Regions from separate parts of the Desulfitobacterium hafniense DCB-2 genome, predicted to be linked through region 4. Evidence: riboswitches for the same ligand, from Rfam matches in the RefSeq annotation. Region 4 holds a riboswitch; each other region holds the start of a gene.
The links. Region 4 has a riboswitch for molybdenum cofactor ahead of DHAF_RS13810 (molybdopterin-binding protein). Riboswitches for the same ligand answer to the same signal wherever they lie in the genome.
Positions count from the first base shown of each region.

Region 1: linked by a shared signal. The riboswitch ahead of moaA (GTP 3',8-cyclase MoaA) and the one ahead of DHAF_RS13810 (molybdopterin-binding protein) in region 4 are both predicted to bind molybdenum cofactor.
Region 2: linked by a shared signal. The riboswitch ahead of DHAF_RS08470 (fibronectin type III domain-containing protein) and the one ahead of DHAF_RS13810 (molybdopterin-binding protein) in region 4 are both predicted to bind molybdenum cofactor.
Region 3: linked by a shared signal. The riboswitch ahead of DHAF_RS21255 (heterodisulfide reductase-related iron-sulfur binding cluster) and the one ahead of DHAF_RS13810 (molybdopterin-binding protein) in region 4 are both predicted to bind molybdenum cofactor.

Region 1 covers NC_011830.1:1,504,775-1,512,803, forward strand. Annotated here, with positions in the region: gene fdhF (formate dehydrogenase subunit alpha) at 1-2,404, shown strand, start outside; gene mobA (molybdenum cofactor guanylyltransferase) at 2,667-3,290, shown strand; molybdenum cofactor riboswitch at 3,491-3,617, shown strand; gene moaA (GTP 3',8-cyclase MoaA) at 3,690-4,661, shown strand; gene moaC (cyclic pyranopterin monophosphate synthase MoaC) at 4,664-5,155, shown strand; gene DHAF_RS07025 (MOSC domain-containing protein) at 5,199-5,633, shown strand; gene DHAF_RS07030 (MogA/MoaB family molybdenum cofactor biosynthesis protein) at 5,633-6,133, shown strand; gene DHAF_RS07035 (NYN domain-containing protein) at 6,259-7,083, shown strand; gene groES (co-chaperone GroES) at 7,483-7,767, shown strand; gene groL (chaperonin GroEL) at 7,867-8,029, shown strand, end outside.
Region 2 covers NC_011830.1:1,806,827-1,814,855, forward strand. Annotated here, with positions in the region: gene DHAF_RS08450 (ABC transporter permease) at 1-535, shown strand, start outside; gene DHAF_RS08455 (Hsp20/alpha crystallin family protein) at 585-1,040, opposite strand; gene DHAF_RS08465 (helix-turn-helix domain-containing protein) at 1,680-2,795, opposite strand; molybdenum cofactor riboswitch at 3,168-3,297, shown strand; gene DHAF_RS08470 (fibronectin type III domain-containing protein) at 3,413-4,696, shown strand; gene DHAF_RS08475 (cell wall-binding repeat-containing protein) at 4,847-8,029, shown strand, end outside.
Region 3 covers NC_011830.1:4,501,574-4,509,602, reverse strand. Annotated here, with positions in the region: gene DHAF_RS21275 (ATP-binding cassette domain-containing protein) at 1-99, shown strand, start outside; gene DHAF_RS21270 (DUF364 domain-containing protein) at 132-887, shown strand; gene DHAF_RS21265 (class I SAM-dependent methyltransferase) at 903-1,601, shown strand; gene DHAF_RS21260 (nucleoside-triphosphatase) at 1,602-2,120, shown strand; molybdenum cofactor riboswitch at 2,199-2,331, shown strand; gene DHAF_RS21255 (heterodisulfide reductase-related iron-sulfur binding cluster) at 2,412-2,861, shown strand; gene DHAF_RS21250 (DUF2325 domain-containing protein) at 2,863-3,168, shown strand; gene glyQ (glycine--tRNA ligase subunit alpha) at 3,564-4,454, shown strand; gene glyS (glycine--tRNA ligase subunit beta) at 4,456-6,528, shown strand; gene ccpN (transcriptional regulator CcpN) at 6,728-7,375, shown strand; gene DHAF_RS21225 (pyruvate, water dikinase regulatory protein) at 7,413-8,029, shown strand, end outside.
Region 4 covers NC_011830.1:2,958,332-2,966,360, reverse strand. Annotated here, with positions in the region: partial or broken gene DHAF_RS13830 (AraC family ligand binding domain-containing protein) at 1-401, shown strand, start outside; gene DHAF_RS13825 (DMT family transporter) at 427-1,344, shown strand; gene DHAF_RS13820 (4Fe-4S dicluster domain-containing protein) at 1,489-2,085, shown strand; gene DHAF_RS13815 (Crp/Fnr family transcriptional regulator) at 2,090-2,794, opposite strand; molybdenum cofactor riboswitch at 2,931-3,083, shown strand; gene DHAF_RS13810 (molybdopterin-binding protein) at 3,076-4,098, shown strand; gene DHAF_RS13805 (VWA domain-containing protein) at 4,339-5,745, opposite strand; gene DHAF_RS13800 (AAA family ATPase) at 5,760-6,641, opposite strand; gene DHAF_RS13795 (NifB/NifX family molybdenum-iron cluster-binding protein) at 6,806-7,204, shown strand; gene DHAF_RS13790 (PRK06851 family protein) at 7,558-8,029, shown strand, end outside.

The sequences.
Region 1 (8,029 bases), 1.5 Mb from region 4:
GGCGAACCACCCTTTGGATTGCATGACCTGTCAGAAAATGGGAGACTGTGCGCTGGCTCAGTATGCCTATGAATATGGTGTGACTGGCGAAGATTACCGGGGAGAACGGCGTGAGCTGCCCCTTGATGACAGCAACCCCTTTATTCTCAGAGATCCGAATAAATGCATTCTCTGCGGCAAATGTGTGCGGGCCTGTGAAGAGATTCAGGGGCGAAGTGTGTTGGATTTCTTTAAACGGGGGTTTGACTCCCAGGTGGGACCGGCCTTTGATGTTCCTTATAGTGAATCGGAATGCGTTTTCTGCGGTTCCTGTGTTTCGGTTTGCCCAGTGGGAGCCTTGGTGGAGAAAAAGATGGTCGGCCAGGCTCGGGCCTGGAACATCGAAAAAGTACAGACCACCTGCCCTTTCTGCGGCACAGGCTGTAATTTTGACCTGAATGTCAGCAATGGCAAAGTGATCGGGGTAACCTCCAATCCGGAGTCACCGGTGAACGGTAAAGCCCTTTGTGTCAAGGGCCGTTTTGGCATGGATTTGATCCACAGCCCTCAGCGCCTGACCACTCCCTTGATTAAAAAGGATGGAGAATTCGTCCCGGCAGGCTGGGATGAAGCCCTTGATTTAATTGCCGCAAAGTTCTCCCAGATTAAAGAGGATTATGGGCCAGATTCTTTTGCAGCACTCAGTTCAGCCCGCTGTACCAATGAAGAAAATTACCTGATGCAAAAATTTATGCGCGCAGTGATCGGAACCAATAATGTTGATCACTGCGCCCGTACCTGACACGCTCCCACTGTGGCAGGTCTTGCCACTTCATTTGGTTCAGGAGCGATGACTAATTCTATCAACGAAATCCCTAATGCCGAAGTCATGTTTGTGATTGGTTCCAATACTACAGAAGCTCATCCGATTATCGGCACCAAGATGAAGCAGGCTCTGGCCCGGGGAGCCAAGCTTATTGTAGCTGATCCGCGGGAGATCGAACTGGCCAGGGATGCTCATATCTGGATGAGATTGAAACCAGGTACGGATATTGCCCTGATCAACGGGATCATGAACATCATTGTCGAGAACGGCTGGGAGGATCGCGCTTTTATTGAGGAGCGAACCGAAGGCTATCAAGAACTCAGGGAAAATCTCAAGAAATTCCCGCCGGAAGAAGTCAGCAAAATCACTGGAGTTCCCGTGGAGCTGATGGCAGAAGCTGCCCGTCTCTACACCAGTGTGGAGCGAGCTCAGATTTTCTACACCCTGGGAATCACGGAACATGTTTGTGGTACGGATAATGTTATGTCCCTGGCCAATCTGGCCATGCTGACCGGAAATATCGGCAAAGAAAGCTCCGGGGTCAACCCGCTGCGGGGGCAGAACAATGTGCAGGGAGCCTGCGACATGGGAGCTCTGCCCAATGTTTATCCCGGCTATCAGAGTGTTACCAACCCAGAGGCACGGGCTAAGTTTGAAGAGGCCTGGGGAGTTTCCCTTAATCCCAATCAGGGCTTCATGATTCCGGATATGTTTGATTCAGCAGTCAAGAAGGAATTGCGGGCCATGTATATCATGGGCGAAGATCCTGTGCTGACCGATGCCGACGCCAATCATGTGCGTAAAGGCCTGAAGGCCTTGGACTTTCTGGTTGTTCAGAACATCTTTATGTCTGAGACTGCCGAATTGGCCGATGTTATTTTACCGGGGGCCAGCTTTGCGGAAAAGGACGGTACTTTCACCAATACCGAGCGTCGGGTGCAACGGGTTAACCGGGCGATTAAGCCTATCGCCAATACGAAGGCGGACTGGGAAATCATCTGCGAGCTTTCCAACCGGATGGGGTACCCGATGGCTTACCCATCGCCTGCAGAGATCATGCTGGAGGTTGCCTCCCTGGCACCGCAGTTTGCCGGAGTTACCTATGAGCGTCTGGGCAAAAAAGGCCTGCAATGGCCGGTTCCTCATGCCGAACATCCGGGCACGAAGTTCCTGCACCAAGGGAAATTTACCCGCGGCAAAGGCGTGTTTACGGTGATTGAGCATCAACTGCCGGATGAGCTGCCCGATGAAGAGTACCCATTCCTGCTGACCACGGGCCGCAAGCTGCAGCATTATAACATCTCCACCCGTTTCTCGGCGGCGCTGGATGAGCATGCCCCCGAGGAATTGGCTGAGCTTAATCCTAAGGACGCCCGGCGATTGGGGATTCAGGATGGTGAGAAAATCAAGGTAGTTTCCCGCCGCGGTGAGGTAGTGACCAAGGTTTGGGTAACCAAACGAGTTCCGCCAGGGGTGCTCTTTATGACCCTGCACTATAGGGAGTCACCGACCAATGTCTTAACCAATGGGGCGTATGATAAAGTAACCAAGACCTACGAATATAAGGTCTGTGGTGTACGGGTGGAGGCTCTGAAGTAATTTAAGCAATAAAGAAAACTCGCCTCAGGTGGAGTGTCGACTCTATCTGAGGCGTAGTTGACTTATCCGCGGAGTGGATAAGAATAGGAGAGTGTCTGGCTATATCCAGTATATAGCGTGAGGCACTCTCGTTTTGTTACAGAACAAAGGCAACAATGAGATAAAACCCTTCTACAGCTCTACCCTAGGCATGTTTTCTCTATCTATGTTACAATATAAGACGAAAGTTTAAACGTTGATAGAGACAAGGGAGACATAGGATATGGGTGCTGATTATGGACAAACCCTTCTGCCGATGACCGGGATTATTCTGGCCGGTGGGAAAAGTTCCCGCATGGGTTGCAACAAGGCTTTTATTGAATGGGATGGGGCACCGCTCATCGAACACAGCTTAGCTGTCTTCAATGCGGTTTTTGCGGAAGTGATGATTAGCAGCAATCATCCGGAGCTTTACGCTGACTATGGAGTAAAGGTGATCAAGGATAATTATCCGGATCATGGGCCGTTAGGTGGATTGGAAGCATGCTTGCGGGAAGCCCGCTATGATCATGCCTTTTTTGCTGCTTGCGATATGCCTTTTTTGAATACAAAGGTGATTCGATTTATGGCTGGAGAAATTGAAGGCGAGAGTATTCTAGTCCCCGAGATTGAGGGTGTAGTTCACCCTCTTCATGCTTTTTACCACAAGAATTGCCTCCCCTTGCTTGCCGAGAGCTTAAAGGCAAAGCATCTTAAACTGACAAAACTTGTTCAGCAATACAGCAGAGTGCGTTATCTAAGGGAGAAGGATTTCCGGGATTTTCCCGCAATACATCTTTTTTTAAGCAATATGAATACCCCTCAGGAGTGCCTGGAGCTGCGGCAACACAATAGTCATAGTATTTAATGCTGTAAAAAAGAACATTTTTTATTATTTTTAATGGAAAAAATGTTATTTATCTGGAATATATTAAGAAATATTAATAAGGATTAAGAAATATTATTGCTTTGAACTCTTTTGGCAATCTCCAAAATGGTGTATACTACAAGTAGTTACATTCATTCTGCTATAATTATTTTGAAACATGGAATAATCAGCAAATAGAATATGTTTATGTGCTCCGAAACTGGAAACCTAAAGTTAGCTATGGTTTACCAGTCGTGCATTCTGCACCGGGTATTATTGGAAACAGTAATGCCTCCCATTTGGAAAGGAGTCTGTAGGGTATGCGGGAGCTCCGCGGTTTTACAGACCGTGGGGCTTATTTATTTTGTGGAATAATGAACGTGAAGGTGAGGGGAATCTATGCAAGATCAATATCGGCGCCAGATCGAATACCTGAGGATTTCCATTACAGATCGCTGCAATTTACGATGTAAATATTGCATGCCCGCTGAAGGAGTTCAATGGATTCCTCATGAGCGCATCTTAACCTATGAGGAAATATTGCGTGTCATGCGCATTAGCACCACATTGGGCTTTAGACGGTTCCGCATCACCGGCGGGGAACCCTTAATCAGGTCCGGAGTCCTGGAATTTTTGCAGAATGCCTCGCAAATTCCAGGAGTGGAAGATTTGATGCTGACCACCAATGGGATACTTCTTGCGGACATGGCGGAAGATCTGAAAAAGGCGGGAGTCAATCGGGTCAATATAAGCCTGGATACTTTCAATGAAGATAGGTTCCGGGAACTTACCCGTGGTGGGGATATTAAGAAAGTCTTTCAGGGAATACACCGCTCTCTCGAAGTAGGGCTGCATCCGGTTAAACTCAATGTGGTGGTGGTTCGTGATTTCAATAGCCATGAGCTACCCCGTTTTATGGAATTAGCTCGTGACTATCCGCTTCATGTTCGCTTTATCGAATTGATGCCTATCGGGATCAGCTCGGATAAACGCAGTGATTTCGTATCTATCGATGAGATGAAAGCAATACTGGGCTTAGAGGGCCTGAAAGCCACTCACGATATTCAAGGAGGCGGTCCTGCAGAATATATCACTTCAGAGGGTTTTAAGGGCAGTGTGGGCTTTATCAGCGCTATCAGCAAGCATTTTTGCAGCACTTGCAATCGAATTCGCCTGACTCCCGACGGGAAGCTGCGCCTGTGCTTACACAGTTCCAAAGAAGTGGATTTTCGTGAAGTGCTTCGCTCCAACAAGAGTGATAATGAAGTCAGGGATGTTTTTGCCCAGGCGATTTGGAATAAGCCGGCTGAACATCATATGAATGATCAGGCCTGGCAGGATCAACGGATTATGTCCCAGATTGGAGGATAATGATGGAACTGACACATTTTGATGAAGAAGGCCGGGCACGTATGGTGGATGTCTCGGCTAAGGCGGAGACGACCCGGGTGGCTACGGCCCGGGGTAAGGTGGAAATGCAGGCGGAGACTTTGGAGAGGATTCGCTCAGGACAGATTGCCAAAGGGGATGTGCTGGCGGTGGCCCAGGTCGCGGGAATCATGGCAGCCAAACAAACTTCAAATGTGATTCCCATGTGTCATCCTCTGGCTATTACCGGAGCAAAACTGAATTTCGAAATTGTTCCTCCCGGAACCATAGAAATCGAAGGAATTGTCAAAGTCACGGGTAAAACCGGGGTTGAGATGGAAGCGCTTACGGCTGTCAGTGTTGCTGCCTTAACTATTTATGATATGTGCAAGGCTATCGACAAGACCATGGTTATCAGTGATATCCGGCTTATGGAGAAAACCGGCGGCAAGAGCGGGCATTTTATTCGCGAAGATCACTTAAAGAGCACAACTTAATAGATAAATTCGAATGATTTAAAACAAATTAGGAGGAACGATGATGGCGAAGATTATCGCAGTTTGTACAAGTGAGAAAAAAGGGATGCGGAAAAAAAATGTAGGGGAGGGAGTACTGAAGGTTAATTTTGGTATCGAAGGAGATGCTCATGGCGGGGATTGGCATCGTCAGGTAAGCTTGCTGGCGATGGAAAGCATCAAGAAGATGCAGGATATGGGGCTTGATGTGGGACCGGGAGATTTTGCCGAGAATTTAACCACCGAAGGAATCGATCTGGTGAGCCTGCCCCTGGGCACAAAATTAAAGATTGGTGAAACCGGCGTGGGCGAAGTGACACAAATCGGTAAAGAATGTCACACCCGATGTGCTATTTATTATCAAGCGGGGGACTGTGTTATGCCCAAGGAAGGGATCTTCATCCGTGTTCTGGAAGGCGGCCCTATTAATGTGGGAGATAGTGTTGAGGTGATGGAGTAATGCTGAGGGTTGGGGTTATAACCGCCAGTGATAAAGGATCTCAGGGGCAAAGAGAGGATCTTTCCGGTGCTGTTCTCAAGGAACTGGTGAAAGAGATCGACGGCGAGGTCGTTCTCTATACTATTCTTCCGGATGATCAGGAGCTTTTGGCCCAAACGATGAAAAAGTGGGCCGATGAAGAGGGCTTAGACCTTATTCTGACCACAGGTGGCACGGGTTTCTCCTTGCGTGATGTTACCCCGGAGGCGACGACTGCTATTGCGGATCGTATGGTCCCCGGGATTGCTGAAGTAATGCGTTATGAAAGCTACAAAATTACTCCGAAGGCTATGTTGAGCCGGGCAGTGGCGGCCTTGCGCAAGCAGACTTTAATCATCAATATGCCGGGTTCGCCTAAGGCCTGTAAGGAATGTTGGGCAGCCCTTGTCCCTGCTTTGCCCCATGGAATTCAGATCCTCAAAGGGGAGGCCAGCGAGTGTGCTGTGCCTGTTCACCAATAGGCATCTTCAGCGTGTTTTTGAGGTTTTTTAGGTTCAATTCAATATAAAAATTTTTTTGCTTGTCACTCCTGTCCTTTTCCTGCGTACTCTATAGTAAGGGAAAGTGGAAATGGGGTGACATTGTTTTGAAGGCGATTGCTTTTATTGATTATGAAAATATATGGACTGGACTCTTTGAACAAGGTTATGAATTAACTCCGGAAATCCTTATGGAATCCATTCAACTGTATGCTAAACAAAATGACTATGTTCTATCCGCTATTTATCTCTATGCTAATTTCGATCGGGAAGAATTCTGGCGTGCCCAGACTTCCTTTGAGAAGATTCATGTATATACACGCCATGTGTACGGAAAAAACAATTTTGCCAGTACGGGATTAAGGCGAAATGCGGCGGATGTGGAGCTCATATTGGAAGCGCAGGAGATCTTGCTCACTCGTACCGCAACCTTTGATGTGTTTCTTCTGTTGACTGGGGATGGGGATTTTTTGCCTTTACTTCGAAAAGTAAGGGCCTGGGGAAAAGATGTTAAAGTTATCGGCGTGAAGGGAAGCATGCACCACGAACTTCAAGCCTTTAGTGATTCCGGAGATTTTTTCGGCGAGTTTCTCCCTCAGGAGCGACCGCAGGAATATGAGCCTGAAAAGGATCTTGAACAAGCAATCTCAATCATAGCTCAGCTTCAGCTAAGCATGACGTATATTGCTTCCACCAAAGCGAGGCTCACCCTGTCGGATCATCTGGGAGTTACCATATCCCAAGTGAAAGAGCTTATTCGCTACGCATTAAGAGAGGGGATTCTTCTTGAACAAGAATATGCCGATTCCAGTTTAAAGATCGGTAAAACCAAGGTCTATCTTTTGAACCTTGACCATTCTATGGTTCAAGTTGTTCTGGGGTCCGCAATCGAAGAGATTCGCAAACGCTATGAGAAATTAAGAACTCATTGATGGTTTGCCGTGTAAAATTGAGCAGGCACGGCATAGGGTAATAAAAGAATGAGAAGAAGGGGTATCTGGCCGGGAGGGCTGGATATCCCTTCTTCTAAGGCGCCGTGATGATTTTTTGTCCAAAGGATGAATAAACCCCCCGGGGACTGGTCAATATATTGCTTAGTGAATGCAAGTCGAAGCTATGAGATTCTGTCAATTTAAGAGTGATGCAATAAGGGGAAGATATAAGGAGAAAATAGAAGGTTTTCGCTTGTAAATCTCTTAAAAATGCAAATGACAGGATTTGATTTCTTCATCCACCTTGCATATTATTATAGTATGATGTTAGCACTCAATAGGAATGAGTGCTAACAATATCAAAATAATATTTGAGTTCTTAAGGAGGGACTTTCTTCAATGAACATTAAGCCTCTAGGTGATCGGGTAGTCATTAAAGCACTCCCCATGGAAGAAAAGACAAAAAGCGGAATCATCATGCCGGATACGGCTAAAGAAAAGCCTCAAGAAGGTGAAGTCGTTGCAGTAGGACCTGGAAAAATGGAAAAAGGAGAGCGCATCGTCCTGGATGTTAAAGTGGGTGACCGCGTGATTTATTCCAAATATGCCGGTACTGAAGTAAAGTATGATGGTCAAGAGTATCTTATTCTTAAGGAAACTGACATTTTAGCGGTTATTGGCTAAGATAATACTCTTTGCTTTATTCACTTAATGAACTTGACATTGTACAGTGTTTTTTACTTATTGACCCTTGAATTTTGATTTTTAAGGAGGAACTTACAGGTGGCAAAACAAATCGTTTTCAATGAAGAAGCTCGCCGCGCATTAGAGCGTGGTGTTAATGCCCTGGCTGAGTCTGTCCGGGTAACTCTTGGACCTAAAGGCCGTAATGTGGTTTTGGACAAAAAATTCGGCGCTCCTTTGATTACCAATGATGGTGTGACTA
Region 2 (8,029 bases), 1.2 Mb from region 4:
CGGATTGCCCGCCAACAGCTATACGGGACTCTGGAGCACTGAAAAATTAGCTGTTCCTGATGAACAGCTGGCAGGAACAAAATCTTTAAGTGAGACTGCGGCCGCTATGGATGAGCTGCTGGGGCCAATGCTTTCCATGGTAGGGATGATGACTCTGATCGCCTGTATGGTGAGCTTGATTATCATCTATCTGGTAACCTCCCTCATGATTGAGGAGAATAAGAATACCATCTCGTTGTTTAAGATTTTTGGCTACCGGCGCCGCGAGATCAATGCTCTGATCCTGAACAGTTCGACCTTGGTGATCGTGGCCGGATTTCTGATCGGCATTCCGGTCATGGCGGCTTCCATGGGTGCCATCTACGGCTATGTGGGCGGGATGATCAATCTGGTGCTGCCGACGGTTATTAATCCGCTGTATGTGGTTGTTTGCTTTGGGGCGATCATGCTGACTTATCAGCTTAGCAAACTGCTGTGTGCCAGGAAGGTACACGCGGTTTCCATGAGTGAGGCTTTAAAAGCGGGAACAGAATAGTGGAGGAAAAAGAGCGCCGGGGAAGTCCGGCGCTCTTTTTAAAGGGGAACTACTGGATATCAATTTTTTTGCCTTTGGGCGCAGTCTTTTCATGCTTAGGCAAGGTAACGGTAAGCAGGCCGTTTTCATATTTAGCCGTTATTTCCTCATGTCTGATATTGGCTATGGCAAATGACCTGGCCATGGAGCTGGCTTTTCTTTCTTTCCTGATATAGTTATCCTTCTGTTCTTCCGTACTTTCGGTCTTCTGGACGGTTATAGTAAGCCTATCCTCAGTGCAGTCAATCTGGATTTCCTCTTTGTTCACACCGGGAAGTTCGGCTTCGACAATGAATTCCTTCTCATTTTCCCTGACGTCCACCCGCATTTGACCGCTTTGGTTGTAAAAGGCTGGGAATAGAGTATCATTAAAAAAGTTTTCGAAAATGCTGTCAATGTCAAAGAGATTGCGGGATTTCCTTGGCAAACCTGAATTTCTTCCTTCAAAGGGGACTAAATCAAACATAAACAACACCTCCGTCTGTACTTTTACTTGAATTTAAGCAATGGTAAGGGTAAGCAAGGCTCCAAAGCCTTATAATTTAACTAAAACATACAGCGCCACCTCCTTGAGTTCGCTTATGTTGACTGACCAAAACTGACCTTTACAATTTATTTATATAACTTTTCTGCAGGAGGTTCAAGGCGGGGTTTTGACCTTCTTTGACTATATTTTTTTATCTTGCCCTTTTAGCCTGAAATAGTTTTATCGATCACAGAAAATCGCTGCTTTTTTAAAACTTTCAACCATTTTTAGGAGCTCAAATGGATAAGTTGAATTCATATCATGGCACCTTCTTCTTTGCCAGGAGCGAGAAGAATCGGTGAAATGGGGAAGGGAGTTCAAATGGTGCATTGACGCACCATTTGAGGGCATGCGAAAGTGTTGTTCAGTAAAAGGAAAGAGCCCTCTTTTTTTGCAATACACCATAGGGAAGTTGGGAGAGGGTAGGCAGATATGTTTGTTTTTGTGTGACGCTCTAAACGTAAATGCACTGCTGGAGGATTACAATAAAGAGCCTCTCATCGTAGTCTAATTCTGCGATGAGGGGCTCTTTTTAAAATCTGCTTTGATGGTGTTATCTTGGGGTAGATGTAGATAAGTCTAGGCAATCCCTACCCCGCCCTGTCCGGCAGTAGCGGCGCCGGTCTCATCGGTAGTGAAGATAATCGCTTTATCCCTTCCCAGCAGCTTCTGATTGCCCCCCTGCAGGTTTTCGGAAATGGTCAGGATATAAAGAGTATTTGCCAGTAGGTGCTGTTGGGGACGGATCACAATCTCCTTTTTCTTATCGGAATTATCATCGGGGTCCCCCATGATGACATCGATCTCTACAATCTGGTTTTTGCTGCTGCGCAAAGAAAAGCAATGCAGGTTATTATCGCGCACTGCTTTCGTAATCACATTATTGGAAAAAGTCAGTCTGATTTCGGTATTAACCGGGATATTTTCGTCACCGGAATTGATATTGCTTTTCTCCAGGGCCAAGGAAAGATAAGGGCTGCATAGCTTCTTATTATATGGAGTGATATCGACAATCTCCCGTGTCGTAAACAATATGGTGTGGTTTTCTTTCAAGTACTTATAATTATTAGCCTGCAGCAGCTTAGATATGGTTAGCTTATAAAATCTTCCGTCCGTAAGCCGGATTTTGGGTTTGATCACGAAGATTCTTTCCGCCCTTTGCCCCAGCATTTTCTTGCTTCCCGAAATAATTTCAATCGGAATCTCCTTCATCTCACCGTCATAGAGATGGAATCCTGCCATATTTCGGTTTGTGCCGTCAGGGATTCTATGCTCCATAATAGCCGAGACATTGGAAGAAAAGACTACCTCCATTTCAAAGCCGTCCCCGGCAGAATTTTTGAGATTAATGGCCTGTACTGTCAGCGGGTTTTCCCCCACGGCGTAACTGGAAGAAAGGGAAGCCAAAAATAAATCAAGGGCATCCACCTGCTCAACGGGGAGTTTTCGTATATTACCGATAATCCGGCTGATTTTTGGTGATTGAGGCTCGCTCAGCATTTCCTCACCGAGCAGCTCTCCCAGGCTGATGCCCAACCCTTGGGCCAACTTGCGCAGGGTTTCCAGGGTCGGTTGTTTTTCTCCAGACTCGATCCTGAAGATAAAGGATTGGCTTAAGCCGGATAGCTTAGATAACCTGGAGGTTGAAAGCATATGATTCTCTCTTAGTTGTCTTAAGTGACTGCCAAAATCCACTTGGTGGCTCACCTCCTATGGGATATTATGCCATGAATTGCAGCAATCATCAAGGCTTGAGCTCCTGAAAAGAAATATCGCTCCCATCAAAATGAACCAGAACTTGTAATAGAAATAGTGCACAACAGCTGTTTTGAAAGCCGGTGCTATAGCAAATAATGCCTAAAGTCATATTGTATTTATGCCAACATGACAAGTAAAAAACTCTTTTTCTATTGTTTTAGGAAAAGAAAGGGGATAAAAATCTACATAAACTAATATAAACCATCTTGAAAGCTAATAAAAAGTACTTTCAATTTGGTTATATTGTGTTATAATGATTTTGACTAAAGGCATATATAATATATGCCTAATACATAAGGTTCAGGCACCAATATAATATATCTCCAAGCTGGTGAGACCTAAGGGAATTCTACGGTTGCCGGCCAGGACGAAAGTCCTCAGGGTGTGTCTGGAAACGGATAGGCCTTCACGTTTGAAAAGGAGGGAAGAAAAGTGCTTTGCAATCAAGGTGAAGCAGGAAGAAGAGTAAGATTGGTGTTTGATAATGACGGGGATAAGCCTATCAGTAGGACCCGGTGGAGTGCTCCTGCTCTGATTTTAAAGGAGGGTAAATTATGATGAAAGAATTCTTAAGCCGTAAAAGAACGCAGTTTTTTTCAGTTCTCATGGTGGCGGTTTTGATGATCGCTTCCTTTGTTCCTTCAGCCTTCGCGCTGAATTACAACGGCACAGGCTCCGGTACGGGCAATAAGTCCTTGGATTTTAACGGGTATGAATATACCAAAACCGGCGGTACGGCAACCTTGAATCTCTATTTCAATAAATCCTTAGCCTCCAGCCAGGTGACAGGGGGACAGTTTCAGGTTAAGCTGCACAACTCTCCTTATACGCCGGCTTCTTTCACTTACACCAATTTACAGGTGGGCAGTAATGCAAGCGGTGTGACCGATTCGGGTCTGACCAATGGCAGCACGGTTACCCTGAGCTTCGCTTCCGCTTTGGCAGACGATACCTTGTATGATGTGGTCATCAATGCCGCCACTTTGGCTGATGCCCAAGGTGCCGGCGGTGGCGGCTCAGGAAGCGGCCCCGGAAAAACCCTGGGCAACTATACCGACAGGGTGGGCTTTACCTTCACCTTCAGAACACCTGACTCACTTGGAGGTTACAGCAATGTGGCTCCCGTCGTGACCTTCTTCGGCGGTCCGGCTGCTGGGACGGACTGGAGCTATGAATCCAATCTGGGGGTTGTTTTTGACAGGCCTATCGACTCTTCGTCACTTTCAACATTCCTGTCTGACCTGAGCAGCAACTATGTCCGGACGGATCTTATGGGCAGTCCTGCCGTGGTCCAGGATCCAACGATTAACGGGTCGGCAACCGCCAATGCGGAATGTTATACCCCTCATGCCAATGCAGCCCAAACTACGTTTTTCTTTCCTGAGACGGTGAACGGCAACACCAATCCTGTCTATAACCGGGCCGATGATGCCAGCCACAGCTACAGCCTGACGTTGCCCAGCTTTACCGATGTGAGCAGCAATACCTTCAGTACCCCAGGATCGCTTTCTTTTACTACAGTGAGCGATGATCTGCCAGGGTGGCTGGATAATATCCCGACAGCTGTGGCAGGTACATCTTCTGGGGAACTGGATGTTGCCTGGGATTATAGCAACATTACTCCGTATACCGATACTTTTGATGTGTATATTGCCGATTCAACAGTTTATGCTGACCCGCTGACGGCAGTGTACAGCTTAGCAGATAGCGGTGTTATCGGTGATTCGACAACTTTAACCGGCCTTGTTTCCAACAGAACCTATTATGTGCGTGTTGTGCCGGTCAATGCTGCGGGTTCAGTAGGATTCTCCTGGGCCGGATCAGGAGCGGCCAAATAACTAATTTCTCTCCGTAAGGTGGCCAAAAAACTGGAAAGTTTCCTCGGTTAACTTCGGGGAAACTTTCCTTTTAAGCAGATTAGGACAGGCCAGAGTAGCTATAAACAAAGTGGATGATGATTGATATTTAGAAATAAGGGGATAAAAGAGATGAATTCAAAGTGGTCTCCAGCAAAAGTCTATAAGCGGAAAGCTGTTGCCTGGTTTACTTTATTGATTATGGTATTCAGCCTTTGGGGCACATTTCCTTCGGCAAGGGTGTATGCGGCAGCTGCGCAGCCGGCTCCTTTATTGAGTTTCCCTGGAATTGGCGTGGGAGAAATCGCTACTGTAGCGGGGACCAAAAAAGCGACAGGGGAATTAGGGGATAATGGCCCTGCCAAAGATGCCACAATTAGAATCCCCAATGGCGGCCTCAATTTTGATGATGCCGGGAATCTGTATATTCCAACTGACAACCGGATCAGGGTGATTCCGGCTCAGGACGGTACCTTGTACGGTATCGATGTTAAGAAAAACTATATTCATACTGTGGTGGGAAATGGAACGGCTTCTTCCAGCGGTGACGGTGGACCGGCGGGCGCCGCTACCATAAATGGGACTGTCAAAACCATGTTTGACCCGGCGGGCAATTTATACCTTGCGGATAAAAACAGCGTGCGCATCATACCGGCTCAGCATGGTCCATTATGGGGAATAGAACATGGTGCGGATCTGGTGGCGGGGAATATCTATACCCTTGCCGGGACCGGGTCATCCACATCATCTAATTGGGATGATGGTGCCGACCTCAATGCGGTAAGTATACAACCCAAAGATATTGCCATGGACAACGCGGGCAATCTCTATATTATCAATGGTGCTAGAATTGGGATAATTCCGGCAAGAGATTATGGGGCGGAAGAGGCTTTGTATGGAATTGCCACTGCAATGGAAGCCAATAAGCTCTATACGGTGGCGGGAACTTCAACAGGCTATTCAGGTGACGGCGGTCCGGCAACTGCGGCACAGCTTAAGACACCAAACGCTCTTGCTTTTGATGGCGCAGGGAATATGTATATCAGTGATAGTGGGAATAGGCGGATACGCAAGGTCGATCCGCAAGGGATTATTACCACCATTGCCGGAAAGGAAACCAATGGCGATCCTACTCCCGGACCAGCTGAAGACTCTAAGATTCCAGGCACACACTGGCTGGGCTTTCATGCTGGGACTCTCTATTTATGCGGCAGCGGTTATATCTATACAATCGACAGTTCCGGTCAATTGGCCATAGTTGCCGATAAAAACACTCCTACAGCGCCTGCTAATGACAGCCTTAAATCCTCTGTATTTACAGCGCATGGATTGGCCTGGGATGATAGGGGCAATCTTTATATCGCTGATGGCAACAGCCGGATTCTCTATATGCGTCTTGACCCCACACCGGAACTGAAAACCCTTACCATAAGCGGTGCTCCTGCCCTGAACTACAGTGGAATTCCCGTAACCTATGATCTTAATGATCTGACCATCGCGGGGGTGGGGGAGGATGATCAGCCTTTTGATGTGACAGGACTGGATGCGGAATGGTCCATTACCAATACAGCCAATGCTTACATCAGTGATCATACCCTGACTGTTTCCAATGCAGGAGATATTGAAGTTCAGGTCAGTGTAAACAATGTTACAAGCAATAAGCTCACGTTGCCTGTGACCGGGGTGGCGGTTACACCGCTTCAGATCACAAGCACTGTTACAGATAGAATTGGCAAGAACATCGTGCTTGAATTCGATGGGCCGGTGGAGGACGTCTCAGGACTAGCGGCTCAGTTCCGGGCTAAGGTTAATGGGGTGGAGGCCGCTATAGCTGCTGTCAATCTTGGTGACACTCCAAATCAAATCATCTTGACTCTATCTCAATGGAATGCGCTGGCAAATACCATGAGCACTCCCCAAGATGTTACTCTGAGTTATACCATTGGCGGTCAGGAACAAGTGCGTTCTACTGACGGCAGAGTTTTGGAGAACTTTATAGATCAGCCGGTGGACAATAAACTTGTCCAGATTAGCAACGGTGTGGTGGATTTTGCGCCGGTAGCTAACGAGATCACCTATGATTCAGCAGCGATGACGATGAAATATCGGTTTGTAGAGCCGGTAGACTATGACGATGTCCATCTCATCTTATATCTGACCAATGGTTTCTTTAGAAGCTTTGATAAAAACCTGAATGGTACCGGGGCAGATGGAAGCGGTAAAGTAAAGCTTCTTGAAAAAGACACGCTCAAAGAGGTTGAGCTGCCCAATATCGGGACAGTTGTCCATTCTGGCGGGACTGGTTGGCTGGAAATGACGGACTGGTATTTTGAGCAGATCGGAGGACACTCTCCACTGGGTCTCAAACTCCAGAGTTTGGCATTGAAGCCATCTACCACCTATGTGATAGAAATCGCCAAAGGGTTTGAATTCAACAACGGCAGCCTGACGGATATTGCATATATCTTTGAATTTACCACCGCAGCGGAGTCTTTGACGAAGCCTTACTGGAACGCTGGTGCCGCTCTGTCCTACGACCTGGGGACGATGCAGGCAGGTGCTGCATCGGTTCAGCCCTTCGGTCTGATGCCGGTGACCACAGGTTCGGCTTTGTCTTTCGATCCGGCACCGGTGACCACGGGTTCCGCTCTGTCCTTCGGTCTGATGGCGGCGACTCCGGGTGCTGCCCTGACCTTAAGCTGGCCGGATGCCCAGGATAATCATGGTACAGCCTATAATAATCTGCGCTATAATATTTATCAGAATGGACTGCTTCTTGCTACAGTGGGCGGCACGGAGACCACTTATGAAGTCAGCGGGCTTTCCCCCGGAACAAGTTATTATTTCAGCGTGGAGGCAGAGGATTTTGCCGGCAATAAGAGTGAGGTCAACCTCCATGCCACGGTGACCACTCCGCCGGATGAGACACAGCAGCCGGCGCCTGGGCTGACACCGGACAGTGAGGATAAACTGCCCGGACAGGCGGTTGATATTCGTTTCACGGATAATGCGGCCTGGCGGCAGGCAGTGACCCATGTTCTGCTCGACGGCGTATCGTTGACTTCTGCTCAGTACACACTTAGCCCAGGAGTTCTCCATATTCGGGAAGGTGTTATTGACAGCAGCGGCTCCCATTCCATTGTGATTAAAGCGACGGGATATGTTGATACATCCGTTACCCAGCTGACTGCCGGCTCGGGAACCGGAACACCCGGCGGGGGTGCGGATATCTTTCCCCCTACCTGGCCGGTGGGTGCTTCCCTGACCGGAGACAAGGATAAGCAGGTCAATGCCAATTTGAAATGGACGGCGGCC
Region 3 (8,029 bases), 1.5 Mb from region 4:
ACCATCGAAAAACTGGATAATGTCCTGGGGGAATTGAGAAACCGTCTGCGCTTGGGAGAGATGATTGACCAGCTGCCGGATTGGGCGGCCATTGAGTAAGGATTAAACAATGAGGAAAAGAGGTGCGGAAGATGTGGGAGATCTATGACGCCATGATCAACGGGATTCCTGAAGATTTTTTGGTGGATGAGCTGGTCTGCGGAACGACCCATTCCGTGATTCGCAGCGGGAACGGAGTGGGACTGGGCCCCAATCGTCCCTTTGAAACAAGAATGCCGATGCTCACCCAAAATTTGCTGGGCCTGCCCCTGCGGGTGGCAGCAGGCTGTGTCAAGTCCTGGAATTATGTAGAGGCTTCTATCGGATTGGCGGCGATCAACGCTTATTACAATAATCCTCAAGTAGCCAGAGAACATGGTGTAATTTTCTCCGATGCCAAAAGGGTCGAGGACCGCATGAACGACCCCTTTATCATGTCTCAGAATGAAGTGAAAGGCAAAAAGGTTGGGGTGGTGGGTCATTTCCCCCATTTGGAAAGCCTTCTGGAGCCGATCTGCGATCTTTCTATTCTGGAGTGGAGTCCGGAGGAAGGGGACTATCCCCTGCCGGCCAGTGAATTTATCCTGCCGGAGTGTGACTATGTCTATATCACTTGCGCTTCGGTAGTGGATAAGACGCTGCCCAGGCTTCTGGAATTGTCAAGGAACGCCCGGCGGATCACGTTGGTTGGCCCGGGGACCCCGCTGGCTCCTGTACTTTTTGAGCATGGGCTTCAAGAGCTTTCGGGCTTTATGGTTAAAGATAATGCCCGGGCTTTTCGAATCGTAGCCGGGGCCGAGAAAGTGAAGATATATTCCGCGGGACAGAAGGTGACCATAAAAAAATAAGCAAGGGGGAGCAGGATGAATTTCGAATGGAATGAAAATACGGTGAGATGGTATCAGGACGCAGAAAGGTACACCGGGTTTTTCAAGAATATTGCTGAGTTGGTAGGGCCTAAAGTGGCGGAGCACTCTTCTTTATGTGATATTGGCTGCGGCATAGGACTGGTGGATTTAGAGCTGAGCAAAACCATTGACAGTATTACCTGCATAGATAGGCATCCTTATGCCATTGAGATACTTAAACAAAGAATTCAGGCCGAAAATATCAGGAACATCACTCCTTTGCTGATGGATTGCAACGCCATCGAGGCGGGGTGGGATGTTATCTTAATCAGCTTCTTCGGCAGCCGCGAGTTGGAACAATTTTTGCCCCGCTGTAAAAAACTCATCGCTGTGGTGGGCAGAAAGAGCCAGACAGAGCTCTATCCGGAAAAGTATCGGAAATTCCAGAAAAACACCTCTGAAGAGGTAGAGGGAAATTTAAACAGCAAGGGAATAGCTTATTCCCTAACCGAAACGGCTTTTGAATTTGGCCAGCCCTTTCGGTCGGAGGAAGATGCCCGGGATTTTATCAGGACCCAATCCCATGATATCAACCCCGGAGATTTGGCAGGTTTTCTGGCGGAACGCCTTGTGGCAACAGGTAAAGAGGACTTTCCCCTCTATCTGCCGCGCCAAAAGGCTGTAGGAATATTTGAAATCGAAGGGAGGCTGTAAATGCACATCTTTTTGACCGGGGAGATCCAAGTGGGCAAAAGTACCATCGTCGATAAAGCACTGGCTCTTTGCCAGGTAACCTACGCAGGATTCAGAACCTACTTTGGCCCGGACAGAGGTTCTCCCAACCGGCGGCTTTATCTGGCTGCAGCCTCGGGAGAGAAGGTCTATCAGGAAGAAAACAGTGTGGTTCATTTTTCTGAAAATAGTCCCCCCCAAGTCTTTACAGAGCGGTTTGATGGGTATGGGGCAGAACTCGTTCGCTGTGCCGGAAACCAGGCTCAACTTATCGTGATGGATGAATGCGGCAGCCTGGAACGGGAGGCTCTTGTCTTTCAGCAGGAGATCTTAGCAGCCATAGAAGGTCCGGTTCCGATTCTTGGCGTGATCAAGCAGGCCAGCAGCGGCTGGACGGATCGGATAAGATGTCATCCCAAGGTAAAGCTGGTTTCCGTGTGCCGGGAAAACCGGGATGCGCTCCCTCACATCATCGCCTTGTATTTGCAGCAGTGTTTATAATGATTAAAACCAATCTGATCAAAACCTATTGAAACATAACTAAACCCAATATATAATAAGAATAGTGATTGAGAAAAATTTCATAATGATCTCCGAGCCGGAGCAACCTAAAGAGTCATCCATGGTTGGTCGGCCAGGGCTGTACGCCCTCGGGGTATATCCAGAAATGGCTATGCCTTCACGTTTGAGAAGGAGGTGGATTCCCAATATGTTGGGTTTACTAGAGGTTCCACTTTCGTTAAAGTGGAACCTTTTAACGTTTAAAGATCGGTTGGACTGGAGCCCGCCAACATGGAGAAAGAAGGTTGGTCAACAATGGGATTGAATTGTATGAAAATGATGGGGATACCGACTTTTGCGGAAAGACCCGATGCCGAATATTTGTTTTTTCCCGGATGTAATCCCTTTGCTGACAGGTCAAAAGGGGAATGGAATATGGTCTGTATGCAGTTGCTTAGGGATAGAAAAATTGATTTTGCCGTTCTGGGTAAAGATCAGTGGTGTTGTGGGGATAAAGCCTGCCAATTGGGCTATGGAGAGCTTTCGGGTTTAATAAGCCAAAGAAATATCACTGCTTGGCAGGAGTTGAAAATAAAGAAGATCGTAACAAGTTGTCCCCGCTGTTTTTATAACTTCCAGCATAAATATCGCCGGTATGGCGGAAACTTCGAAGTTATCCTGCTTTCTAGGCCTTGTGATGAGAAACTGAGTATCCAGACTTTACAGGAAGGGGTTTGGTAAAATGAAGTTAGCGATCATAGGCGGATATAATTTTGAGCGGCACAGCAAATCCATGGGCAAGCTGAAAAATATCGAACTGCGCTTCCACGACGGCGTGCCCAAAAAAAACAACAAAAAGGTATTGGAAAACCTCATCAAGGACACAGATTGTGTGATTATCGTGCAAATGGTCTGTTCCCATTCCAGCATGTGGGATGCCAAAGATGTGGCCAGAAAATATAATAAGAAGATCTATTATTCCCAGGCAAAGGGGCTTGCCTCAGTGCTGACTATGATTGAAAAAGAGCATGGGATTAGGACAGCTTAGTTTGACAAAAGAACCAAATCATACTATAATTATTTCCAAATTGAATCCTATGGTGTAATGATAAGAGGAAGATTCGGGTATCCCTTAAGAGAGTTTGGCAGGGTGGAAACCAGACGGGTAAGCGGATCAGGGCACTTGGAGCACGTTTTAAAGAAGGAGGATTTCCTTGAGAGCTGCCTTTTCAGGAGTTTGGGAACCAGGCGGCTTATATGGAGATCAAGCAGGGTGGAACCGCGGGAAGGATACTCTCGTCCCTGTAGCGAAAGCTACGGGACGGGAGTTTTTTGCATTACAGGAAGCACAAAGACAACCAGGCAGTCGCCTTTGCCAGCCAAGTTTTCTTTAATGTCCCGGTAGCTCAAGAGATTAGGTAGTAAAAAATAGGGAGGTTAACCATGAAATTTCAGGACATGATCCTTTCCCTGAATCAATTTTGGGGAGAACAAGGGTGCATCATTGCTCAGCCTTATGATATGGAAAAAGGCGCCGGAACCTTTAATCCCAACACCTTCTTGCGTGCCCTGGGGCCTGAACCGTGGAAAGTGGCTTATATTGAGCCTTCCCGCCGTCCTACGGATGGACGCTATGGAGAAAACCCCAACCGTTTACAGCATTATTTTCAATACCAGGTTATTATTAAGCCTTCGCCGGATAATATTCAGGAGCTCTATCTGCAAAGCCTGGAACGTTTGGGAGTTAACCCCAAAGAACATGATATTCGCTTTGTGGAAGACAACTGGGAGTCGCCGACCCTGGGGGCCTGGGGGTTAGGTTGGGAAGTTTGGCTGGATGGCATGGAGGTCACTCAGTTCACCTACTTCCAACAATGCGGGGGGATTGACTGCAAACCGGTCTGTGCCGAGATCACCTACGGTCTCGAGCGTTTGGCCATGTATATTCAAAATAAAGAGAGTGTCTATGATATTGAGTATGTAGGAGATATCACTTACGGCGATATCTACCTCCAAAACGAGATCGATTATTCTCATTACAATTTTGAAGCCGCCGATGTGGAAGCCCTGCAAACCTGGTTTGAAATGTATGAGAAGGAAGCCATTCGGATCGTGGAGAAAGGATTGGTCCTTCCTGCTTATGATTATGTCCTGAAATGCTCCCATACCTTCAACCTTCTCGATGCCCGGGGAGCCATCAGTGTGACTGAGCGGACGGGCTATATCGCCCGGGTCCGCAATTTGGCCCGTCTTTGCGCTCAGGCCTATGTGGAGCAGCGTGAAAGATTAGGCTACCCCCTACTCAAAGAACAGTCCGGAAAGGAGGCCGAATAAGATGGCTAAGGATTTTCTCTTAGAGATCGGCACAGAAGAGATCCCGGCGAAATTTGCCCCGGGAGTGCTGAACCAACTTCGGGAACAAGCCCAGAAATACTGCCAGGAGCTGCGTCTGGATTATCAAGACCTGAAAGTTTACACTACACCCCGGCGTTTTGCCGTGCTTATTCAAGGCCTGGCCGAAAAACAAACGGATTTTACAGCAGAGGTCAAAGGGCCTGCCGTCAAAGCGGCCTATGATGCGGAGGGAAACCCTACTAAGGCTGCTCAAGGCTTTGCCCGGGGGCAAGGGGTGGAGCCCAAGGATCTTTTCGTTCAGGAATTAAACGGTGTGTCCTATGTCTATGCCCGGAAATTTGAGCTGGGCCAGCCTACCTTGCAATTATTGCCCAAGCTTTGCACCGATTTGATCACCGGACTGCATTTTCCCAAGCCCATGCGCTGGGCCGACCTGGAGTTCCGCTTTGCCCGCCCCATTCGCTGGATCGTTGCCTTATTTGGCAGTGAGGTCATCCCCTTTGAGTTTGTGGGGCTGGCATCGGGAAAAGCCTCCCGGGGGCATCGTACCTTAGGCGGACCTGTAACTTTGGATAGCCCGGCGGACTATGAAAAACAAATGCTCCAGGCCTTTGTCATGGTGGACCCGGAGCAGCGCCGGCAATCCGTCTGGGAGCAAATCCATGCCCTCGCCGCTAAAGTGGGGGGAGATGTGGAGAAGGATGACGATCTTCTGGATGAAGTAACCCATATCATCGAATACCCTACCGCTCTGCTCGGTGAAGTGGCTCCGAATTATATGCATCTGCCGGAACCGGTGATCACCACTCCCATGAAAGAGCATCAGCGTTATTTCCCTGTACGGGATAAGGAAGGCAAGCTGCTTCCCTATTTCATTACCGTACGCAATGGGGATGATTATGCCCTGGCGAAGGTCAAGGCCGGGAATGAGAAAGTTCTCAAAGCCCGTTTGGAAGATGCGGCCTTCTATTATCGTGAAGACCAAAAAACACCTCTTGCTGAGCTGGTCGAAAAGCTGGATAAAGTCACCTACCATGAGAAATTAGGCAGTGTCCGCCAGCGGGTGGAGCGGATTCGGACCCTGGCCCGGGGGATAGCAGCTCGATTGGGGATGGAGAGCGAAAAGCAGGACTTGGTTGAGCGGACGGCACTGCTGGCCAAAGCGGATCTGGTGACGTTGATGGTCTATGATTTCCCGGAGCTTCAAGGGATTATGGGAGCGGATTATGCCCGCATGGTTGGTGAAAAGCCCGAAGTGTGCACAGGGATTCTCGAACATTATCAACCTCGTTTCGCCGGGGATGAATTGCCGCAATCCTACACCGGGCAAATCGTCAGTGTTGCCGATAAGCTGGATGCTATTGTGGGTGCCTTTGGCATCGGGATTCAGCCTACCGGGTCTCAGGATCCCTATGCCTTAAGACGCCAGGCTCAAGGGGTCGTAGGGATCATTCTGGAAGCAGGCTGGGATATCTCTTTGGAACAGCTGATTGCTGCTTCTTATGTGAACTTTGCCGAGCAAGGAATCAGTCTGCTTCCTTTAGCCGATCTGCAAAGTGCTCTCCAGGATTTCTTCCAGCAGCGGCTGCGCTTTGTGCTTCAGGAGCAAGGGGCGCGTTACGATACCCTTGATGCGGTCCTCGCCCAGGGCAGCAATCAGATCACGCGGGCAGCCAGGAAGGCCCAAGTTCTGGCGGCCAAGCGGGAAACAACGGAGTTTGTTCCCTACTCCCAAGCTTATATTCGCTGCTTGAATCTCAGTAAAAAGGCTCAAACTCAGCCTTTGGACCCTAAGAATCTTATCGATCCTACAGAAATTGCCTTGGCTGCAGCTCTTGTCCAGAGACAGGAAGCTTTTGCCGCCCTGATTGAAAAGGGTGACTACGCAGAAGCCTATGCTTTGGCTTCTGAACTCATCCCCATGATTGAAGCATTATTTAATGCGGTCATGATCATGGTGGAAGATGAGATCCTCAAGCAAGCCCGTCTGGCTCTCCTTGGTGAATGCGTCGCCATCCTCGGCTGCCTGGGAGATCTCAGCCTCTTAGCATAATTGGATAAGCCACTGCGGCGCTTTTGCATAATTTCAGCAGAAGCGCCGTTATTTTTTTTTTGAATTGGATACTATAAGTTGAAGGAAATAGAAAAATTGTGTGGAATATTTATCTGTATTACGCAGATTAGTATGTCACATTTGGCACGTATAAGGAATATATGTATACACGAGTGAGAGATGAATGAGGTGAAAAGGGTTGGAGTTTACGGAACGTCAAGCAAGAATTGTAGAAATCGTAAAGAATTCAAGCCCAATTACTGGGGAACAAATCGCTGCAAAGCTTGATTTGACACGAGCGACCCTGCGTCCTGACCTGACGATTTTAACCATGGCAGGGGTCCTCGAAGCCCGACCGAGGGTAGGATACTTTTATAAGGAGAAGAAGAAAACATCACCTTATATGGATCGACTTCGCCAGCTCAGGGTGGGTGATTTTAAATCCCTTCCCATATCTATCCGGGAAAACATCAGTATTTATGATGCCATAGTCACTATGTTTACCCAAAATGTCGGAAGTCTGACAGTGGTTGGGGAAGGCCAAACCTTAAGGGGAATGGTGTCCCGGAAAGATTTGCTTAAATCTACCCTGGGTAAAACCGATCTTCAGCAGGTTCCCGTGAGTATCATTATGACCCGGATGCCTAATATTATTATGACGACAGCGGACGAACCGGTTCTCGAAGCAGCAAGGAAATTAACCCTGCATCAAATTGACACCTTGCCTGTTGTAGAAGCCTTTATTGATGAAAAAGGTGAGGAGCGCTATGAAGTCATAGGACGTTTCACCAAGACGAACGTTACGAAACTCTTTGTTCAGATCGGGTCATTAGGTGCCCAATCATGACCTTTTGGACCCTAATAATTGACCTCGGAGGTGTACAGTGACAAAGGAAATGCCTGTCATATACATAATTTCAGATGCTTTGGGTGAGACGGCTGAATATGTCAGCCGGGCAGCGGCAGCTCAATTTTCGGGGATTCGGACCAAAATCCGCAAGGTACCCTATGTGCAGGATGAAATCCACATTGACGAAATCCTCGAAGAAGCAGCCAAGGAGCAAGCGATTATTGCCTACACCCTTGTGGTAAAAAAACTGCGGAATTATTTAGAAGAAAAAGCCAAAGACTATGGATTGCGAACCGTGGATATTCTCGGCCCTCTGATTAAGATGCTGGCTGATCAGACCGGCCTTTTGCCCAGCTATACCCCTAATGTAACTCATATATTGGATGAACAGTATTTTCGTAAAGTGGATGCCATTGAATTTGCGGTAAAATATGATGATGGCAAGGATCCCCGGGGAGTGCTTTTGGCGGATGTGGTGCTGATCGGAGTGTCCCGGACATCAAAAACTCCCTTAAGCATGTATTTGGCCCATAAAGGCATCAAGGCGGCCAATATTCCTCTGGTCCCTGAAGTCTCTCCGCCGCAGGAACTTTTCAGAGTTCCCTCACAGAAAGTCATTGGCTTGACGTTAAAGCCGGATCTTTTGAATCA
Region 4 (8,029 bases):
ATTCTTTTTCCTTTTAGAGCAGCTCATAGAAGAGTATACAGAGCAGGCAGCAACGACTGCAACTGCAGAACAAAGCGCGGAAGCACGGGCTATCTGTGAATTCTTAGAAAAACACTACATGGAAACTATCACCCTGGCCGACTTAGGCAATTTGACCGGGCTGAGCAAATACTATCTGCTTCGTTCCTTTACAAAGCAAAAAGGCATCTCTCCCTATAGCTATTTGGAAACGATACGGATTGATAAAGCAAAGAAAATGCTGGAGAGGGGGGGTGTTGCCCATTGACGTGGCATTGCAGACCGGGTTTACTGATCAAAGCCATTTTTCTAACTTTTTCAAAAAGTTTATCGGGCTAACCCCAAAACAATACAGGAGCATTTTTAAGGATTCTCAAAGCTGATTTTTTTTGAATGGAAAGGGGTTTCATGGACACAAGAAAAGAGCTTCAAGGACATTTGCTGGCATTTATGACGATTTTTATTTGGGGTACAACCTTTATATCCACCAAGTTGCTTTTAGAATCCATAACGCCTGTGGAAATACTTTTCTTAAGGTTTGCGATTGGTTTTCTTATCTTGCTCCTCGCTTATCCTCACAGGCTCAGGATCAGGGAAAGAAAGCAGGATCTATATTTTGCCGCCGCCGGTTTATGCGGGGTTACCCTGTATTTCCTGCTTGAAAATATAGCATTAACCTATACTTTCGCCTCCAATGTAGGGGTAATTGTCGCAATCTCACCTTTTTTTACCGCTTTGTTTGCTCATCTGTTTTTAGATACTGAGAAATTGAGGGTGCGGTTTTTTATAGGTTTTAGTGTTGCTGTTGTCGGGATTATCCTGATCAGCTTTAACGGAAGCAACAACCTGCAACTGAATCCCTTGGGAGATATACTGGCTGTTTTAGCTGCCGTGGTATGGGCCGCCTATTCTGTGCTGACCAAGAAAATAAGCGGGTTTCACTACAACACCATTCAGGCAACACGGAGAATTTTCTTCTATGGGTTGGTGTTTATGATACCCGCTTTATGCATATTGGGGTTCAATCCGGACATAACTGAATTAACACGACCAAATAACCTATTCAATATTCTGTTTTTAGGGTTGGGGGCATCGGCGCTTTGCTTTGTGACCTGGAACTCGGCGGTGAAACTATTGGGCGCAGTCAAAACCAGCGTTTATATTTATCTGGTTCCTGTCATAACCGTTATTACTGCCGTTATTGTGCTGCGTGAGGAAATTACCGGAGTTTCAGTATTGGGAATTGTACTGACATTAACAGGGTTATTGATTTCGGAGAGGAAAGGCAGGCATATCCCTCAGCAGACAGAAGCGAGTAAAGCTTAGCAACCCCAAATGACATTTTAAGCATAGTCAAATGGCTATGCTTTTTATTTGCCGCTGTGAACTTGAGAAGTGTGACCCAAAACACAACACCAGAGTCTGGGGATGGTACAATAAGTTCAAATGATGAGCAATGGAGGAGGCATAATGATCGATCATCCTGGCTTTGTCCTGGAGCACTGCCGGAGAAACTGCGGTAAATCTGCTCAGGACTGGTCTTTATTACACCAACAGTTAGAGCAGATGCTCAAGAATCTGGATTTATTATCCCATTTGAAGCAAAAGTTTCCGGTGATTCATTATCATCATTTACCGAAGATCAGCATAGCCGGTTGTCCTAACGCTTGTTCCCAGCCCCAAATCAAAGATATCGGTCTGACCGGTTTTCTTATGCCTAAGCTTACGGAGGCGGGGTGTACGGGCTGCCAGGCCTGCTGCCGTTCTTGTCAGGAAGGTGCCTTATCCTGGCAGGGAGAGCTGGAATTTGAGCCGACGAAGTGCATTGGCTGCGGGGATTGTGTCCGTTCCTGCCCCACAGATAAAATCCTCCCCGGGGAATCGGGATGGACTCTTCATCTCGGCGGACGCCTGGGAAGGCATCCCCAATTGGCGCGATTGTCCAGGGAAAAGCTCCAGACTTCTGAACTTCCCCGGATCATTGGCCGCATCCTTGAAGACTATATAGACAATGGCCTGCCTCAGGAAAGGCTTACTCATTTTCTGGACCGCCGACCGCACCTGTAAGGTTTTACAAAGAGTTTTGGCGTTCGTGAATCCAGCTCCTCAGTTGCTCTAAATCGCTGATGGTGATTTGTTTTTTCTCCATTTTAAGTATTCCTAAATCCCGCAATTCGCTTAAGATGCGGCTCACGGATTCCCGCGCTAAGCTGCACATTCCCGCCAGCTCGGTAGCGGTCAGAGGAACAGTGATCAGAATTCCCTCAGGGGTCTCCTGGCCGTGGACATGAGCCAGGGCAAAGAGTTTGGCCCCCAGCCGGGAACGAGCATCCCCCAGAGCGATGTTTTTGATTTGCCGGTAGGCTCTGCGGAGATCCAAAGCCATGTTTTGATAAAAAGGCAGAAGGGTGGAAGGATTTTCCTTAAAATACTGGACCAGTGCTTTGCGATCCAAAACGAAAACATCGGAGGCTTCAGCAGTGAGGGCTGCATAAGGATAAGTTTTACTATCTAAAACAACTTCCGGAAAAAATGCGGGCGGCTGCAGAATCCGGAAAATTTTTTCGGTAAATTCACTCATAAGCAGGATTTGAATGCGGCCTTTGAGCAAAAAATAAACTGAGTTGCTTTCTTCTCCGAAAAAGAAAAGGAATTGCTTTGCTGCATAATGGCGAACCCGTCCATGAGCAGAACAAAACTCCCAAAATGAATCGGGCAGTTCCTGCCAGTTAGGATTGCTTTTAAATAGTTCAAACCCGGTGATATTACTAGCCATACTTCTCTTCCTCTCATAAACTATCATAGAAGTTTATTATGAAGAAAATTCTCTATTCCTTGGCAGAAACCCTTTAAAAGTAGAAAAAACTATTTTCTTGAGCAGTGAGACATTCCCTGATTGCTGCTTATGGTTTATAATAGGGAATGGCCGAGCCATATTTCCTACTGACTGAAGCAAGTCTGACGCTATCTACGGAATTTTGGCCGTTTCAGAAATATCTGAAACCAGGGTATGCTTAGAAATGAACATGCCTTCCGTAAAGAAAAGGAGGAACCCCTATGCAGAAGATTAAAGTACAGGATGCGATTGGATCGGTGCTTATGCACGATCTGACACAAATTATTCCAGGAAAAACAAAAGACGCCCGCTTTAGAAAGGGTCATGTGATCAAAGAAGAGGATATTCCCACCCTGCTTAGTATGGGAAAAGAGCATATTTTTGTCTGGGATCAGACTCCGGGTCTTATTCACGAAGATGAAGCGGCGGAGCGCCTGGCCAAGGCTGTGGCCGGTCCGGGGCTTTCTTTCAGTGAAACGAAAGAGGGAAAGGTCAATCTGATTGCTGAAGAGGATGGTTTAATCTATGCTTCGGAAGAAGGGATCTACGCCCTTAATTCTTTGGAATATATTATTCTTGCCACCCTTCATAATCACCGCCCGGTGAAGAAAGGGCAGAAGATAGCCGGGACCAGAGTGGTTCCTTTGATGATTGATGAAAATGTCGTGATCGAAGCGGAAGGAATCGCCCGCCGCTTCGAGGAACCCATTCTGCAAATCCGCCCCCTGCAATCCAAAAAGGTTGGGGTGGTGACCACGGGAAGTGAAGTATACCATGGCCGTATCCAGGATAAATTCGGACCGGTTCTGCAAAGAAAAGTGGCTGAATGGGGTTCTGTCCTGCTGGGGCAAACCTTCGCCGACGATGATGTGGAGATGATTCAGGAACGCATCCGCGAGCATATCGAACAAGGCGCGGAAATGGTCCTGGTCACCGGCGGCATGTCCGTGGATCCCGATGATTTAACCCCTACAGCCATCAAAGGTCTGGGGGGAGAGTTGATCACTTATGGCACTCCTGTTCTTCCCGGAGCCATGCTGTTGCTGGCTTACCTGGATGATATCCCGATTCTGGGATTGCCCGGATGTGTCATGTACTCAAGAAAAACGGTCTTTGACCTGGTGGCCACCCGCATTCTGGCCGGTGAGCGGCTTACCCGCCTGGAAATTGCCAAATACGGTCATGGCGGCTTGTGCCTGGAGTGTCCGGAATGTACCTATCCTCACTGTCCCTTCGGCAAATAAGCGTTAAAAAAAACCCGGCTTCGCCGTGCCTTAAACGCATACTTACGAAGGAGGCGAAGTCGCTGGTTGCCCTTATACTTTCTGATAGTGCAAGGTAAGGGAGCCTCGCCCAACGGCTTTAGGTAATTTAAAGCAGTTGGCGAGGCTCCCTTTTTTACAACCTTTGCTCAGCCAAATTACCAACCTGTTGGCAATTTGGCTGAGCAATGGACCGTTGATAAAAGAGCTGGCGCCGCTTCTTCAGGAGAAGACTTTTTTAGAGATCTGCCATAGATCACTGAGGTTCCGGCAGGGAAAAACCCGGGTGCAATAGTTTCTGTACTCGTCCATAAGATTGTCCGGCAAAGTCCAATCCTTTTCAGCCAAGGGGTTCAGCCAGAAGACATGCTTAATCTTCCCTTGGATCTCCTGCAGATAGTCTGCTTGGGCAGGGCGGAAATTGTTGCGGCCATCTCCCATAATCAACAGGGTTCCCCGGGTAGAAAGTGAAGGCAGGACATCCCGGGCAAAGTCTTTAAATACCTTGCCATAATCGGTAAAGCCGGAAGAATGCTTACGGCCCCAGGAACGGATCTCGGCCATGGAGTCGCCGCTTGCCAGCCATTCTTCATGGGTGATATCCCAGATGCCATCGATGAAAAGGTAAAGCCGCACTTTACGAAAGCGGGATTTCATACGTTGGCATAAGTAGAGAAGGAATTGAGAGAAGGGAGCCACAGAGTTGGATACATCGCATAAGACAATGAGCTCGGGATGCTTTAAGGCGGGAGTTTCATACTCGAAGCGAAAGACAGCGCCATTCCCCCGCACCATTTCTTGGAGCAAAGAGGAGAGGCGCAGCCTGCCCCGGGAGGCCTTTTTTTTCCGCAAGCCCCGGTGAACGGCCAATTGGTTGCCCATTTGCCGGAGGGCTTGCTGGACCATCCCTTCTTCAGCGGCGGTAAATGAATTCAGGGGCTTAAAGCGCCAATTTATTTCACGGAAGCTGTCCCAGCGATTCTGCTCGGATAAACGTTCCTGCCAAAGGACCTGGTGAATCCGGCGCTGCCAGAAGTCCTGATAAGCTTCGAATTTCTGCCACTGGTCTTCCGGGACTTCCCCCCGCTCTCTAGCCAGCTCCAAAGAATTGGACCAAGTCAGAAACCCTGACTGTCCCAGGATGAATCTGGCCTGCTTTCCCAAATCAAATTCCTTAGTTTCTTCTTCCTCGATGGTACTGGGGAACCCCTTAAGTCCCATCAAATAGTGGAGATCCGGCATTTGAAAGGAAATGGACCGGGCTGGAGAGGACTCTCCCGCTGATTTAAGGTGCAGGGTGATTCCTCCTTGCCCGGTACCGATGCCCTGGTGGGAGCCATCCCCAGCCTCCCCTTGGTCTGAGCCTGTACATTGCCCAGGAGCGGTAGGCTCTGAATCCGGAGAGGATGGAGCTGGGGCCAGGAGTTCATAGACCATGTCAAAAAGCTGCTGATCCTCCTGGCGATGGATGAAGAGAGATTTAAGCACGAGCTTAGGCGCCAGGTCCGGGTACCGGGTTAAGGCCTTTAAAGCATCCTGAATCTCATCCAGGGTGATATGGATGCCCACCGAACGCAGTGCCGAGATAAGCTTCAGCAGCTGCCAGCCGTTGATCGTTAATTCTTTCATGGCTGCACCCCGCCTTAAGCCTGAGTTCTTCTGGCAGCTTCCTGCTGCCAGGCTTTTAAACGATCCTCAAGTTTTGCCAAATCACTGGGATATTTTAAAAGTATGGATAGGGTACCTTCCAATTGCTGCATATCGAGGGAGTCCTGGCGCAGAATATGGAGAGCCCGGGCAAAGTCCATGCTTTCGGAGACACTGGGCAATTTGCGCAAAGGGATCTTGCGGATTTTGGCCACAAATTCACAGACATCCTGAATTAAGGCTGCGGCAACTTCCGGACACCGTTGGGCAAGAATCCTCATTTCCTGTTCCACATCGGGATAAGCTAAGAGCAGATGAACACACCGTCTTCTTAAGGCTTCGGAAAGATCCCGGGTGTTGTTGCTGGTTAAAAGGACGATAGGAGAATTTTGGGCTTTAAAGGTTCCTACTTCCGGAATGGTGACTTGAAATTCGGCAAGCAGCTCCAGCAAAAAGCTTTCAAATTCTTCATCGCTTTTGTCCAGTTCATCAATTAAAAGAATAACGGGCTCTTCCGCAAGCACAGTTTGCAGCAAAGGCCTGGCCAATAAAAACTCCGGTCCATAAATATTCTCCTTAATCTCTTCCCAGCCGGAGATTCCCACCTGCAGACGCAGTAATTGTTTGGCATAATCCCATTCATAAAGGGCTTTATTTAAATCCAGCCCTTCATAGCACTGGAGGCGAATCAGTCTGCGGCCGGTGCTGCGGGCCAGAGCCAGGGCCAGCTGAGTTTTGCCGACTCCCGCCGGTCCTTCAATAAGACAGGGCTTGTGAAGGGCCAGGGCCAAAAATAAAGTGGTCCCTTTATCCTGATCAAGGATATAACCTTCCTGTTCCAAAGCATTCATTAATTCCCGAGGAGATTCCCACATCATGAATCCTCCCTTCCAGACTTTACTAGAATTTTACACGCTTTATCAAAGATTGACAATTATAAATAGGGGAGTTAGGATAAGCTTGACATCCTCTGGTACTCTGAAACGCTTAAACTATTGAGGGGTTATCTCACATATACATATGGAAAGGCAGGTAGAATTTCATGAACAAAAAAATTGCCATCCCTACCGAAGGGGAGAAGGTTAATGCTCATTTTGGCCGCAGTCAGGCCTTTACCCTTTTCCTCATTGAAGAGGGTAAGGTGTCCGGTCAGGAACGGATTGATACGGCTGATTTCCAACATCAGCATGAAGGAATCGCCCAGCTTCTCAAGTCTAAAGGAGTGGAAACTGTCATCTGTGGCGGGATTGGCCCCGGAGCCATCACCGGCTTGGAAAATGCCGGAATAGAGGTGTTAAGAGGAGCCAATGGCCCGGCTTTGGAAGCAGCTCAAGCCTATGCGGCAGGGACCTTTGTCTCCACCAATGCTGTCTGCAACCATAGTCATGACCACGATCACCACGGTCACGGTCATGACCATGATCACCATCATCATCATTAATGAGATTAATCTTTAACTTCAGATAACTGCATATTGATCAGCAAATTAACTCAGAATAAATCATGGGTGCTCAAACTATAGCGTAGAAAGGGCTGATTACGGCATGGGAAAACATAAAAAAGTCTCACGTCCAAAATCTCCTGTTACCGTGAGAGACCCCCATTATCAGGAGTATGATAAGCAAAAAGAGCGGAACATCTACGACTACAAAGGATACAGGCATCCGTAAACCATGGGGGGACAGTCCAACTGTTCCCTCTTTTTTATCATTCGACAGGGATTTTCGTCACTCTTGCCCCTGCTCCTGAATATACTTAGTGTTGCAGGAATAAAGCATGGAAAGGGGAGTCCTTATGGCCAAGAATCCAGTCATTAGAAAAATGTTCCCCGGTGGTGTTACTTATCTTGGTTTTTACTCCTATTATCATTACCTGGCGGACGCTACCGCCCGGCATATCTATGTGATCAAGGGTGGCCCAGGTGTGGGGAAATCAACCTTCATGAAAAAAATTGGGGAAGAAATGCTCAAAGCAGGTTTTGATCTGGAGTATCATTGTTGTTCCTCCGATAATCAGTCCATAGACGGTATTGTTATTCCAGAGTTGGGGATTGCTTTACTGGACGGTACTGCTCCCCATGTGGTGGACCCCAAGATCCCCGGTGCGGTTGACGAAATCATTAATCTGGGCGAATACTGGGATGAATCCTTGATCCGGCCTTACAAAAAAGAGATTATTGTTTGCAGTCAGGAGATCAGCCGCTGCTTTGAAAGCGCTTATTTTGCCCTGAAGGATGCCAAAAACGCCATGGATGAATGGGAATTCT